One region of the Paenibacillus sp. V4I9 genome, then DNA from elsewhere that is predicted to be linked to it. Evidence: riboswitches for the same ligand, from Rfam matches in the RefSeq annotation. Region 1 holds a riboswitch; the other holds the start of a gene.
What was found. Region 1 has a riboswitch for cyclic di-GMP ahead of QFZ81_RS21870 (pyridoxal phosphate-dependent decarboxylase family protein). Riboswitches for the same ligand answer to the same signal wherever they lie in the genome.
Positions count from the first base shown of each region.

Region 2: it holds a riboswitch for cyclic di-GMP, as region 1 does, so the genes downstream of both, QFZ81_RS33850 (OmpL47-type beta-barrel domain-containing protein) here and QFZ81_RS21870 (pyridoxal phosphate-dependent decarboxylase family protein) in region 1, are expected to answer to the same signal.

Region 1 covers NZ_JAUSZE010000001.1:4,628,313-4,635,718, forward strand. Annotated here, with positions in the region: gene QFZ81_RS21860 (GDYXXLXY domain-containing protein) at 1-20, opposite strand, end outside; gene QFZ81_RS21865 (methyl-accepting chemotaxis protein) at 188-1,924, opposite strand; gene QFZ81_RS21870 (pyridoxal phosphate-dependent decarboxylase family protein) at 1,932-3,602, opposite strand; cyclic di-GMP riboswitch class I at 3,697-3,782, opposite strand; gene QFZ81_RS21875 (ABC transporter ATP-binding protein) at 4,133-5,935, opposite strand; gene QFZ81_RS21880 (ABC transporter ATP-binding protein) at 5,919-7,406, opposite strand, start outside.
Region 2 covers NZ_JAUSZE010000001.1:7,355,096-7,362,501, reverse strand. Annotated here, with positions in the region: gene QFZ81_RS33865 (ParM/StbA family protein) at 1-362, shown strand, start outside; gene QFZ81_RS33860 (hypothetical protein) at 359-805, shown strand; gene QFZ81_RS33855 (hypothetical protein) at 840-1,298, shown strand; cyclic di-GMP riboswitch class I at 1,650-1,742, shown strand; gene QFZ81_RS33850 (OmpL47-type beta-barrel domain-containing protein) at 1,842-7,406, shown strand, end outside.

The DNA.
Region 1 (7,406 bases):
GTAACAAATTTAGATTTCAAGATGATTTCCCCCCTCCCTTACTTCTTATTGTACTAGAGATGTTCAGTTTGAGAAGTACTATCTATTCCTAGTACCAGATCATTAGCCCATGGATGACTGCGACTTTAAAAAAACAAAAAAGCCAGCCCTAGGCTGGCAAGTAATCAAATGAAGAAAACCCTTAAATTCAATTTGTAATCTTAAAATTTTGAACAGAACTTTGCAGTACAACAGCCATATCAGATAACTGGCGAATAGCCGAAGTAATTTCCTGAATGGAAGCACTTTGCTCTTGAGCTGCCGCCGCAACTTCCTCGTAGCCTGCAGATTGTTCCTCAGTAATCCCAGAGATTTTCTGCATGGCGTTAGAAATGATCTCAAAGGATCTTTCTGCTCTCTCTAAAGTACTGATCAAATGGTCTGTCCGATTGGAGAAAACGGAAATACCGTTAAAAATAACTTTAAAACTTTCATACGTATCATTAATCCAGCTTTGACCTTGTTCAACTGCTTGATTTCCCTGAACAATGCTCTCCATAACAAGAAGGCTATCATTTTGGGTACTGGAAACGAGCTCGGTGATCGAGCTTGCGGCTTTCGTGGATTGCTCGGCCAGCTTCTTCACTTCACCAGCGACAACGGCAAAGCCTTTCCCCTGTTCGCCAACCCGTGCCGCTTCAATGGACGCATTCAGAGCCAATAGGTTCGTCTGCTGTGCAATTTCAGTGATGATATGGATAATTTCCCCAATTTCCTTCGAACGGTTTCCAAGCTGCTGCGCGGCTTCTTGGGAATGCTTCATCTCTTTCTGAATCACATTCATCTGATGTAATGTCTTCTCAACAAGCTGCTGGCCGTCTGCAGATTGTGCACCTACCTTATGGGCCATTTCCTGCATCTCTTTGACTTCGGATGTTACTTCTGATAGCTCCGAATTGATCTCAACGATGGATGAAGTACTCTCTGTAATGGAAGAAACAACTTCAGCAACCCCTTCGTTCATGCTGTTCATAGAAACGGCAACCTGCCCGCTACTTGCGCTAGATTCGTCCGCAGACTGATACAATTGTGCGCTGGTATTGGTAATGAGGTTGGATGAAGAAAATATTTGGCGGATCAAGGAATCTAAATTCTGACGCATCTCGTTAAAAGCATTTGCCAATTTACCGATCTCATCTACTCGCTGAATAGAGACTTGTGCAGACAAATCACCGGCAGCAACCTTTTCTGTTATACGCATCAGTTGAATGACAGGTCTCGTCACACTCCGACTTATGAAATAGGCTATTAAACCGCCTAAGACTACAACGAATAAGGTAATCGTAAAGGTTGTCCATAACAATTCTTGCTTCGTTTTGGGAACGACCGAGGCGTCTAAATCAATGCCGACAATTCCGACATTTTCGCCTTTACCGTTTTTGAGGGGAACAAATACTGATTTATGTATACCAAAATCATCCTTATAAATTTCACTGATCGTTAATTTATTGTCCTTGATCGCGTTGTTCATCTCAGGCGTAAAAGGATACTCGGTGCCGAAATCTTCATCAAGTCCGGTTAAAATGACGATTTGATCTTTATTTTGGACTTTCTGTAAGACATAGACATTCTCAAGAGAGTCTTGCTTTTTAAACTGTTCAAATTGCTGTTTAATTTTCGTATAGGCCGGTTTATCTTTGCCTGTAATTTCATCTGCATGTTCGGGAATTGAAGTCAGATATTTCGAAATATTTTCAATATTTGTGGTCAATCTTAGTACGAATTGATCCTCAAGCTTCGTTGTTAAACTTTTACTGGCCAAATAGGAAGAGACGGAGAAAGCTGCGCATACGAATACCAACAGCAGCAAGATACTGCTCGTCATCTTCACCGCGATTTGTCCTTTGAACCAGTTTATTATTTTATTTGGAGCATGCTTTGCCACTTTTCAATTACCTCCTGCTTAATATCGATGTTTCGGAATATTTCTCGTAAACTTGCGCTACAGTTTCTTTCAAATATTGAATAATTTCATGTACGTGTTTTGTCTCCGTATAAGGGGAGATGACAAAAATCTTTGTCGCGTATAATGCGATAGAACTATCATCTTTCGTTTGAACAAGCAGATGCTTTTTGGTATCGCCAAAAAATATACGGTCGCGATGATTCCCAAGCATTTCGAATAAACGCTCGTTAAATTTATTATTCCGTTCAATTTCCTTAAGCGTGCACTTGCCCGAAACTTCTTCCTGAAATTGAGGACTGCCTTCCGGATATATACGAAATAATGTAATGATGCCGGGGTTGTCGTTATTAACGATTTCAGCTTGAGGGATTTCTTGACGCAGCGCTTCCCGGAAAGCGAGATTAACCTCAACGAACTGAGCTAGCAATTGCTGATACCCTTGAATACCGAATGCAAGCAAAGCGCTGTATATACTGATGGAGCTAGCCATGCGCGAGCACTCCAACGTATATCCGGAATGATACTGACCGTATCCCCGATGTCCGACATAGGGGGTTTCATCCGGATGCAGATCCATGAGCCTTAAATCGGCGGCATCCTTGACCAGGAATAGACTTGTCAGGTAAGGGGTTTGCCCTAGCTTTTGAAAATCGAAGCAGAGCGAGTCGGCCAAATGCAAGTGCTTCATCTTGCTTTGAATAGAAATTAAAGCCTGAGCGACATCTTTCTTTAATTCAAGTGGATTGGCGGCGAAATCATAGTCATTAAAGAAAGCAAAGAATGCACCTAAAGCAGAGTCTGCATGAATATGAGGTCTGCGCAACCCATGACGAACGGCTGACTTGTCAGACACAGCATAAATTTGTTCCAAATCGTCAATCCCCATGGCATCCGTCGTTCCTGTCGTAGCTACAATGTACATCGGGATTCCGCCTCTTGCGATCACTTCTTCCATTTTATGTTGCAAATCTTCCACATCCATGGAGCTGTCAGTGTTCGTGCGAACTCGGATCAATCTATCGCTCCCTATGCCTGATGCCTCCATAGATTTAAACAAGCTGTAGTGAGCGGCTTCGGAACAAAAAGCATACAAGTTGTCGGGAACACCTTTTTGCAATGCATCCGGAACGAATTTGGCGATCGCTATCCGGAGTCCTGAGAATACAGCTCCTTGCCCGCCCCATGTCGTATACCCGCCGCTTTTCAACGCATCATAGCCTATTAATTTGGACATCATGCTGATGACCCTTATTTCCGTTTCAGCTCCGGCTGGGCCGTATACATCCCATAAATTGTTGCCGTTAACCAAAAACGCCGCGATCATGCCCATAATTCCCGGGATACTGGCCATCGGCAAAATATTCGTTAAAAAATATTTCGTATGATATGGATGATCATGCAGCAATTTCAATAACTCTGTATTAACTTCCTCTAAGGGGACGCTGCCATTAGGAATGGAGCTATTTCGAATAAGATTGTTATAAAAGGTCCCTGTTCGGTTTTTCTCGCCCTTGAGATTGACGCCGTCCGGGTTTTTGAGATCATCCACTCCCGTTACTAATTGTTCAATGAGCCGCAAAACGATTTGACGCGTTTGTTGGTTTCCATCCTCACTGGGGAATAGTTGCTGTACATTCGTTAGTCTTTTCTCTCTCATTAATTTCTCTCCTATCGATAGAATTGCTTGAAGAAAATGTTCACAAAAAAAAGGAGAAACATAGGCATAAATGCCCCTATTCCTCCAATTGCTACAATGCAACTGGCTGACATATCCTTGTTGGATGTAGTCCCTCTAGCTTTGCGTCCCTATTTTTCAATAGGTTTGCCATTATAAAGTTGTAGGTGAAAATTCCCATCTTCGACAATAACCGACAACAAAACTTTACAATTTTATACATTAGTATAGTATAGTAATATAAATAAAACAACACAATTTTCCATTATTGTTTGTTAAGTTATTATAATGTAACTAAATTGCTTTTTTAACATTTTCCCTGACCCCTTGATAAAATAGGTTCATTTGTCTCTTTTCGAGACAGTTTATACCAATCAATTTAAGCAATAAACGATAGAATCTTGCGGATCCTTCTAGGACTTTTATCACGTATAAAAAAAGCTTCGTCACGACTTCCTAACAAGGAGTCCGACAAAGCTTATTTTCACACCCTCAGTTGCGGTGCATTCAGGCTACGAAATGGTTTGTGCAGGATCCATATTCCCCTGTGAATGCAGATATAATTGCTCGTAATAGCCACGGAGAGCAAGTAATTGCGCGTGGTTCCCTTCTTCAACAATTTTACCCTGACTCATCACAATGATGCGGTTGGCATGCATAATGGTCGAGATGCGATGCGCAATGACAAGTGTCGTTCTTCCCTCGGCTACGACCTGCAGCGCGGATTGAATCAACTGCTCCGTTTGGGAATCCAAATTCGCTGTAGCTTCATCTAGAATCAGTACTTTCGGCTGGAATACGATAATTCGCGCGAACGAGATCAGCTGTCTCTCTCCTGCGGAAAGCCCGCTTCCTCTCTCGGATATGCGTGTCTCATAACCATCCTTCATTCGTGAAATGAGAATGTCTGCCCCAACCATCCTGCATGCCTCAATAACTTCCTCACGTGTAATGGTTTCATCGAACATCCGGACATTGTCTAGAATACTGCCTGCATATAAATACGGTTCCTGCTGTACAAGTCCAACCATACGATGTATTACGGCCTGCGGGATATCTCGAAGATCCGTGCCATCAATGCGGATACTTCCCTCCTGCACATCATAAAAGCGGCAAAGCAGACTAATCAGCGAGCTTTTACCTGCGCCCGTCGTCCCAACAATACCGATCATTTCGCCGGGTTCAATATGAAGCTCTAGATCCTCAATAACAGCTGTATCCTTCAAATATCCAAAATGCACATGATTGAAATGAATGTCCCCCTTCACGTCGGACAACGAGGGCCACAACACGCCTTCCTTATCCTTAACTTCCGGTTGAATGGAGAAGATATTCCAAATTCGATTGACAGACACCGTCGTAGATTGAAGGGTATTCCACTGCTGTGTAATGTTATTAATCGGTTGAAAAAACTGCCGAATATACGTTATAAATGCATACAAAACACCGAATTCAATTGTTTTATCAAAAACGGCAATACCGCCAATCCAAGTAATAAAGGCTACCGATAAATTGCCCAAAATATCAAAGGAACGATTGAACAAAACATTGGTACGAATTTCTCTCAAATTAGCACGGAAATACCCCAGATTCCGCTCAGTGAAGCGATTCATCTGTTCCTTCTCTTGATGAAAAGCTTGAATGAGATGCATCCCAGATAAATTCTCAGCGGCAAAGGCAACCATTTGAGACAACTGCGTCCTCGAGATCTGATAGGTTTTGCGCATATATCTGCGAAAGCTAACCGCTATGAGCACAATGATGGGAATCACAATCATGCTGTACAGCGTTAGCTGTGGGTCTAGATGATACATCAGCACGATGATGAATATGAGTGTCATGCCATCGCGAACCAGACTTAGAAGAACCTGCGTAAAAAACTGATTCAGCGTTTCCGTGTCACTAGAAACATGCGTAATCAGGCTGCCGCTTGGCGTCCGGTCATAATAAGACATCGACTGCTTAAAGATGTGCTCGAACAAATCCTTGCGTATTTTGGCGACGATGCTTTGGCCAGCAAACTGCAATAAATTGTTCTGCAGATAACTGAAGAATAAACTGCTGATAGATAGACCTGCATAGAACAAGCAAATGAGCAGCAGTGAGCGATAATCATTTTTCCCAATCATCAAATTATCATCAATCGCGATCTTAACCAGATACGGCTGAAACAAATCGGCTGCTATCCCAAGTAACGCGCAAAATAAAACAGCTGCAAAGGTAAACCTATGCGGTTTGGCATAAACGGATAAAGAACGAAAGGAAGATCGCGTCTTCTGCCGCTCCTCATTGCTTTTGTTACTCTGTTTGGGCATCGTCGCTACCTCCCTCTTGTATCGCATGAAGCTCGGCGTACAAGCCTTCTTGCGCAATTAGCTCTTCGTGCGTGCCGCGCTGCACAATCCTGCCTTCGTGAAGCACGATAATTTCATCCGTATGCTTCAGAGCGGAGATCCGATGAGCAATCCAAATGGTCGTTTTGTTCAATCGCTCTTTGCGGATCGTATCGATGATGTGCCTCTCCGTCACGGAATCTACAGCACTAACACTATCATCTAGAATCATCAAAGGAGAATCCTTAATGATCCCTCTAGCTAAGCTTGTTCGTTGACGCTGCCCACCTGATAAGGTGACACCGCGCTCACCCAGCTTCGTCTCAAACTTCTCAGGAAATGACGTAATGCTGGAGAGGATTTGTGCTTTCTTGGCAGCACGCTCAACCTGTTCTAAGGGTAATTCTCTTTTATAAAAGGCGATGTTATCGCGAATGGTCGTGCTAAATAAGAACCCCTCTTGTGGAACGTAAGCGATTTGATTTCGCAAGCTTTCTAATGTCACATCGCGAATATCCGTATCCCCAATCCAAACCGTCCCCTCCGGTGGGTCGTATATCCTAAGCATTAGCTTCACCAATGTCGATTTACCGCTGCCTGTTTTCCCGATAATGCCAATGGATTTACCGGGTTCAATCGTCAGCGTTATGTCATGAAGCACTTCGTCCTCATCATCAGGATAGGCAAAGGACAAGTGTTCAATCCGAATTCCCTCGTGATCGAGATCGGATATTTGCGCGAGCTCGTTTTGCACAATTTCGGATTTCAAATCGAGCAGCTCGTTCATTCGTTCAAGCGAAGCTCGAGAGCGCTGCATGGCGTTAATGACGCGGCCAATTTGCTGTAAAGGGTTTACCATCATCCGTATGTATAGCGTTAATTCAACGAAATGGCCAATCGTAATTCGCCCTTGAATGGTCAAATAGCCCCCGAAAGCAATCGCGATGATCAGCGATACTGCGCCCAGAAACGGAATAAGTGCTTCAAATAAGGAAGATAGCCGAACCAATCTTAATTGGTTGTCGCGAATCCGATCTACCGTTTCGCTGAATCTACGAACCATGATCGGTTCCACAGCGAATTTCTTGGCTACCCGTATGCCGCCGAATTGTTCCTCGGCCGATTCCGTCATTTTGCCCAATGCTTCTTGTACCTGCAAGGAATGCTTTTTAATAATAGGCTGAAATCGAACGGTTAGAACAGGAATAAGCAATAAGGGCAATATACAGACGAGAATTAAATAGAGCGGGATCGAACTGAACAGCATCATAACAATGACAGCCGTGATCAAAATCGCAGAGTTTACCACGTGGTTAATCCCCATGGAAATCGATTCTCGAATGACAGTTACGTCATTCATCACATAGCTCAGCAGCTTACCAACGCCGTTCTTTGAATAAAATGTTGCGCCCAGTTGTGTGAAATGGTTAAACAGGCGGTTTCTTGAAACAAA
Region 2 (7,406 bases), 2.7 Mb from region 1:
AAGAGTATGAGATTTATGCGGAGGGTAAGGTTGTTTTTGACATGACAAGCCTTATTAACCGGCATATGCGCATATTAGCGGAGAAAGTGCTGAAATACGCCCGTAACTCTTGGAAGCATGTACGCTACGCCAATGAGTTTTGGTTCATCGGCGGTGGAGCGGTCGTTTTGCAGCCTTGGATTGAGAAATTAAACGCCGAGCTGGGCCTGCCCATTAAGTTTGATACCGTGGAACACAGCCAATTCCGAAATGTGCGAGGCACCTTTCTTATGCTTGACCACGCGCTGAAACATGCGGACGAATCCGCGGCGGCTAGTGCTGACTCTGAAGGAGTATCCGAGAGCGGGAGCGAATCGGATTGAAAAAGCGGAGATCCACCGTTTACGTTCGTTCAGGTAAGGATGTTACCCTGTATATTCCGTCAGACACACCGCCTGAGGTCATCGATTATTTAAACCAATTGAAAATGGAAGGCATTTTCAGTCAAGGAATCATGGATATTTTGACAAGGTATGTTCGAGAAGAGCAATCGGGTAGGAGACCGATTACGGAATTATTTCCCGGGAAAAAAATGGTCTCGGACATGGATGAGGCCGTTTCTCTAGCAGACAGCTATAGTGACATGGAGTCGGCAGAGCCTATTGAACCTGCTCATGAAGCGAATGATGATTTCAACCAGCCAAAGAAGGAGATCCCGGATGCCAATGATCAGAAAAAATTCAGTTTGGCGCAAATATTCCGGCAATCTCGGCACAATTCGGGAAAGCTAGTACAGCCCTCGGATCATGGCAACAATAATGAGTAGGTGAACTCCATGGTAATGAAAAGGAGGACATCAGATGGACAACGGACAAGCTAAGGACGCAGCGCGTCATTTTAATCTTTCAGATGAAGTTTTTCACCATCCCGGCATGGATATTTATACACAAATGACCTTTATCGTCTTGAAATGTTTTTCTTCGGAATCGAACATTCCAGGATTATCTGATATTGCTAAGCTCGGTCGCATGAATCTCAAGCAGGCGACTAAAGCTTTGCAGCAACTCGTAGAGCTGAGAATTGTCTCGCACAAAATATTCCGCCGTATGGTTGGAGATTTCCAAGACGATCGGCTTTCCTGGGCTGCTAAGGGCTTGCTTACGTTTTGCAAAGAGAACCCGAACATCAACCTAGACGATCTAGTGGAACTATCCAGTGAATCGGGCGAGGATGAACATAGCATACGCAAGGCTCTTAAGGAATTGAACGAATATGGGTACTTGGAAGAGTACCCTGTATGGAGCAAAATTGCTAACTAAGGTATAGCGGAAGGACAGAATTAATTTTGTGAAACACTCTGGAAGTCTGAGGGTACTTAAAATAGACCATGCTATCTACGTTTGTAGAAGCATGGTCTATTTTTTGTTTGAAAGACTCTAAATAGTTCAATGTTTATCTTGTATACAACATTATATGTAAGGGGTATCAATTCAAATATTGTCGAATTTACAATGTTAGTTTCATAAATATAGGAAAATCATTGAATTTTAACTAATAAAGAAGATCAAAAGTACTAGAATATATGCGGATCATGAATCTTATAGTTAAATTTACCTATTCAAATTACTAGGAATATAGTATTATGGCAGAGATAGAAGTATCGAAATCTCAAGTGAAAAGGGCAAATTACAGGAAACTGTGAGACGCAAAGCCAAGGGCCTGAAACGCGTATTAAAAAACGTGCATGGTAGCCGGTTACCACAGGGAATCATAGTGTTTTTCTATGAACCTTGTTTAAGGTTCTTTTCTTTTTTTGAGATCTATCAATCCTTATTATAAGAAGGGAAGGGAGTCAGATGTCAATGAAGAAATCAAGACAAATGTCTATGGTTCTCACACTGCTTTTATTTGTTCAATTAATCTTTCCAGCCTTACATGCGTGGGGAGCAACAGACAACGGAACCATCTTACCTCCAAGCAATCTTGCTACTCAACTTCTAACGCCTGATGATGTGAAATTAACGTGGAGCCCGGTGTATGGAGCTACAGGATACACTGTATACAGCATCACCTATGGGCAGCTTATTAATGTCGGGACAACGACAACAGCTTCTTTTACCATAAATGACCTGACAGAGGGCTCATACAGTTATGTAGTGTCTACTTTAAGTTCAGGTGGCGAATCGGGCCCATGTGCTCCGGTGAATATCAATATCACTTATCCTGATATGATTGCCCCGGCTACATTAACGTACACCATACAAAATGGTAACAATATCGTTTTGAACTGGGGAACTGCTCCTAATGTACAAACATATAATTTGTATGTAAATCAAGAAGGCGGAAGAAAGTTAGTCTATTCGGGGACAGCGAGAACTTTTACCGTCAACAACGCCGCAGAGGGAATATATACATATACAGTAACAGCTAGCCATCCTTTGTATGGCGAATCTCCAAACTCAACAGCAGTAGAAGCTGCTATAGGAAATCTGACGATGACGGCTCCTAGCGGTTTAACGTATACGGTGGCTACCGATGACGTTACACTAAAGTGGAATACTGCTGCTTATGCAACCGGCTATAACGTCTATCAAATTATTGATAATCAAAAAGTATTAAAAAGCAGTAAAATAACGGGAAAAACCGTATCCTACATGAATTTGCCCGCTGGAAATTATACATACATGGTTCACTCTTTCAGTGACCGTTTCGGAGAGTCTGTCGAGGGCAGCACGATTTCATTAACCGTAGGAACGATGGTGCCGCCAAGCAACCTGACTTTTAAACTTCAAAATGTGAACGACGTGGTACTTACTTGGAGTGCTGCGACCAACGCAACCTCTTATAAAGTTTATCAAGTAATCGATGGAGAAAAAGTGTTGAAAAACACAGTAACCGGTACGACGGTTACATTTACGAATATGCTGACCGGCGATTATGTATATGAGGTCCATTCGCTAAGCAACTTGTTCGGCGAGTCAACAGACGGTAGCACCGTTTCCTTGACTGTAGGATCGGTCACGATGACGCCTCCGGCAACGTTAGCTTCCAAATTACAAAACCTAACCGATATCGTGCTGACTTGGACGGTTGCACCGAATGCTACCTCCTACAAAATCTATCAAGTTATCGGTGATGAAAAAGTACTGAAAAGCACGGTAACAGGCACGACAGTTACCTACGTCAACCTGCCTGCGGGTGATTATTTATACGAAGTTCATTCTGTTAGTACCCGTTTTGGTGAGTCTGCCGAAGGAACCCAAGTTGCCTTAACGGTAGGGGAAGTAGTTATGGCTGCTCCTGGTAATTTCGCATACAAATTCCAGAATGTAAATGATGTTGTACTGACCTGGACGGTTGCACCCAATGCTACGGCTTATAAAGTGTATCAAATCGTAGATGGTTCGAAGGTACTTAAAAGTACAGTAGCCGGAACGACCGTGACCTATACGAATCTGGCATCAGGGAATTACACATATGAAATTCACTCCAATTCCACACGATATGGAGAATCGGCTGAAAGTGCCCAGGCAACTTTCTCTATCGTACTTCCAACAATGCTGCCGCCATCTAATTTGGTGCAGAGTGTAACATCGGCTACGGCGTTTTCATTAAACTGGGACGCAGCAGCAAACGGTAACAGCTATAAAGTGTATCAAATTGTTAACGGTCAAAAAGTATTGAAAAGTACAGTAGCGACAACAAAGGTATCTTATAGCAACATGGAGCCTGGTGATTATACGTATGAAGTTCATACGGTTTCAACACGGTTTGGAGAATCTCCAGAGGGAACGATATTGACATTCACTTTGAACGACCAAACGATGCAAGCTCCTGCTAGCCTGACTTACAGTTTGGCGAATGCGAATGATCTTACATTAAAGTGGACCTCTGTACCTAACGCAACAAGTTATAAAGTATACCAGGTTATTGATGGCCAAAAAGTCTTGAAAAGTACGCTGACAGGCTTAACGGTAACCTATGCAAACATTCCTGGTGGGGACTATCAATATGTAGTAGATTCCTATTCAACGATTTTAGGAGAATCCCCAGAGGGAGCAGAGGTTAGCTTCAATTTGATTCTGCCGACAATGGTAGGACCGGGTAATCTGGCAGCTAAGGCGCAGAATGGTAACGACGTGGTTTTAACATGGGTTGCAGCACCTTATGCTAACAGCTATAAAGTTTATGAAATTATTAATGGTGCTGAGGTTCTAAAAAGTACAATGACCACGTTAGCAGTAACGTACACGAATGTGACAGCAGGGGATCATACGTATGTTGTTCACTCTGTTAGTACTAAATTTGGAGAGTCGCTGGAAGGAAGCAAAGTGAGCCTATCCATAGTTTTCCCAGTGATGCAAGCGCCGGGAAGTCTGACCCAGACGATTGCAAATGGTAATGACATTACTTTAAAGTGGGGAACTTCAACTTACGCTACATCTTATAAAATTTATCAAGTAGTTGATGGTGAAAAGGTGTTGAAAAGCACACTGACAGGAACAACTGTAACATATACCAATATGCCAGCAGGTGACTATACCTATGAAGTGCACTCTTATAGCAGTCGCTTTGGTGAGTCTCCGGAGGGAGAAGAGCTCTTATTCAAGCTGGTACATCCGATCATGGAAGCACCGGGTAATGTGACGAAAAGTGTCACGAATGGCAATGATATTACTTTAAAATGGGGAACCGTAACTTACGCTACGGCTTATCGTGTCTACCAAATCGTAGATGGTCAAAGAGAATTGAAAAAAACACAAACGGGTACAACTGTAACGTTTACCAACATGCCAGAAGGTGACTACAATTATGAGGTTTACTCCTATAGTGATCGATTCGGTGAATCTCCGAAGGCAGTGATCTCAACTTTCACTTTAACTTGGCCGGTACTTCAGCCTTCGCAATTGAAAGGAACAGTCACGAATGCTAATAATCTAACATTAACTTGGATGACGGCAACTTGGGCAAATGAATATCGCGTTTATGAGGTGACAGGCGATACTCGCCAATTAATGTACAAAGGTGCGGCTTTAACAACCCAGCTATTCAACCTGACAGAAAAAACCCATTATTACGAATTAGTGATTTATAATACACGTTTTGGAGAGTCTGCACCTTCCAATCGGTTAAATTTTGATATTATTTTCCCTGACATGCAGTCCCCAGTGGCAAGTTCGAGGCTGCTAAGTCAAACGAGCGCTGTAATTACATGGAATTTTGTCACATACGCTAATGGTTATAACGTGTATGAAATTGTAAATGGACAACCGATATTGCTAGTTAAAAACTTAAACAACTTGTCCTATACAGTAAATAACCTATCTTATGCGAACCACCTATACTATGTATCTTCGTATAGTAATTCATTTGGTGAATCGGATCCTTCCAACACAGTTGAGGCAAAGCTGATTGTCGATACTGAAGCACCGGTAACGACAGCAACTGCACCAACGGATTGGACGAATCAAAGTGCTGCAGTAACATTGTCGGCAACCGATAATGAAACGGGAGTAGCAAATACGTTCTATTCATTGAACGACCAAGCTTTCGTACCGGGGACTGCCGTTACTGTTAGCCAAGAAGGATCGAATAAAGTATCTTTTTATTCTGTAGATAAAGTAGGTAACAAGGAAGCGACAAAAATCATTTATGTAAAGATTGACAAAACGGCTCCAGTAACAAAGGCAAGCAATATTCAAGGATGGTCTAAGGAAGCAATTGTGACGCTGGCGGCAACAGATGATCAAAGCGGCGTAGCCAAGACGTTGTACTCCGTGAACGGCGGAGACTATGCAGAAGGCACGAGCGTGACGGTGAGTCAAGAAAACGTGAGCCAAGTGAGCTTCTACTCGGTTGACCAAGCGGGCAACGCAGAGAAGGCACAGACCGTAGAAGTGAAGATTGACCGTACAGCACCAGTGACTACAGCGACGGCGACAGAAGGCTGGACGAAGTCCGATGCAATCGTGACGCTGGCGGCAACAGATGATCAAAGCGGCGTAGCCAAGACGTTGTACTCCGTGAACGGCGGAGACTATGCAGAAGGCACGAGCGTGGCGGTGAGTCAAGAAGGCGTGAGCCAAGTGAGCTTCTACTCGGTTGACCAAGTGGGCAACGCAGAGAAGGCACAGACCGTAGAAGTGAAGATTGACCGTACAGCACCAGTGACTACAGCAACGGCGACAGAAGGCTGGACGAAGTCCGATGCAATCGTGACGCTGGCAGCTGCGGATAGCCAAAGCAGCGTAGCCAAGACGTTGTACTCCGTGAACGGCGGAGACTATGCAGAAGGCACGAGCGTGACGGTGAGTCAAGAAGGCGTGAGCCAAGTGAGCTTCTACTCGGTTGACCAAGCGGGCAACGCAGAGAAGGCACAGACCGTAGAAGTGAAGATTGACCGTACAGCACCAGTGACTACAGCGACGGCGACAGAAGGCTGGACGAAGTCCGATGCAATCGTGACGCTGGTAGCTACGGATGGCCAAAGCGGCGTAGCCAAGACGTTGTACTCCGTGAATGGCGAAGGGTATGCAGAAGGCACGAGCGTGACGGTGAGTCAAGAAGGCGTAAGCCAAGTGAGCTTCTACTCGGTTGACCAAGCGGGCAACGCAGAGAAGGCACAGACCGTAGAAGTGAAGATTGACCGTACAGCACCAGTGACTACAGCGACGGCGACAGAAGGCTGGACGAAGTCCGATGCAATCGTGACGCTGGCAGCTGCGGATAGCCAAAGCAGCGTAGCCAAGACGTTGTACTCCGTGAACGGCGGAGACTATGCAGAAGGCACGAGCGTGACGGTGAGTCAAGAAGGCGTGAGCCAAGTGAGCTTCTACTCGGTTGACCAAGCAGGTAACGAAGAGAAGGCACAGACCGTAGAAGTGAAGATTGACCGCACAGCACCAGTGACTACAGCGACGGCGACAGAAGGCTGGACGAAGTCCGATGCAACCGTGACGTTGGCAGCTGCGGATGGCCAAAGCGGCGTAGCCAAGACGTTGTATTCCGTGAACGGCGGAGGGTATACAGAAGGCACAAGCGTGACGGTGAGTCAAGAAGGCGTAAGCCAAGTGAGCTTCTACTCGGTTGACCAAGCAGGTAACGAAGAGAAGGCACAGACCGTAGAAGTGAAGATTGACCGCACAGCACCAGTGACTACAGCGACGGCGACAGAAGGCTGGACGAAGTCCGATGCAACCGTGACGCTGGCAGCTGCGGATGGCCAAAGCGGAGTAGCCAAGACGCTGTACTCCGTGAACGGCGGAGACTATGCAGAAGGCACGAGCGTGACGGTGAGTCAAGAAGGCGTGAGCCAAGTGAGCTTCTACTCGGTTGACCAAGCAGGTAACGAAGAGAAGGCACAGACCGTAGAAGTGAAGATTGACCGCACAGCACCAGTGACTACAGCGACGGCGACAGAAGGCTGG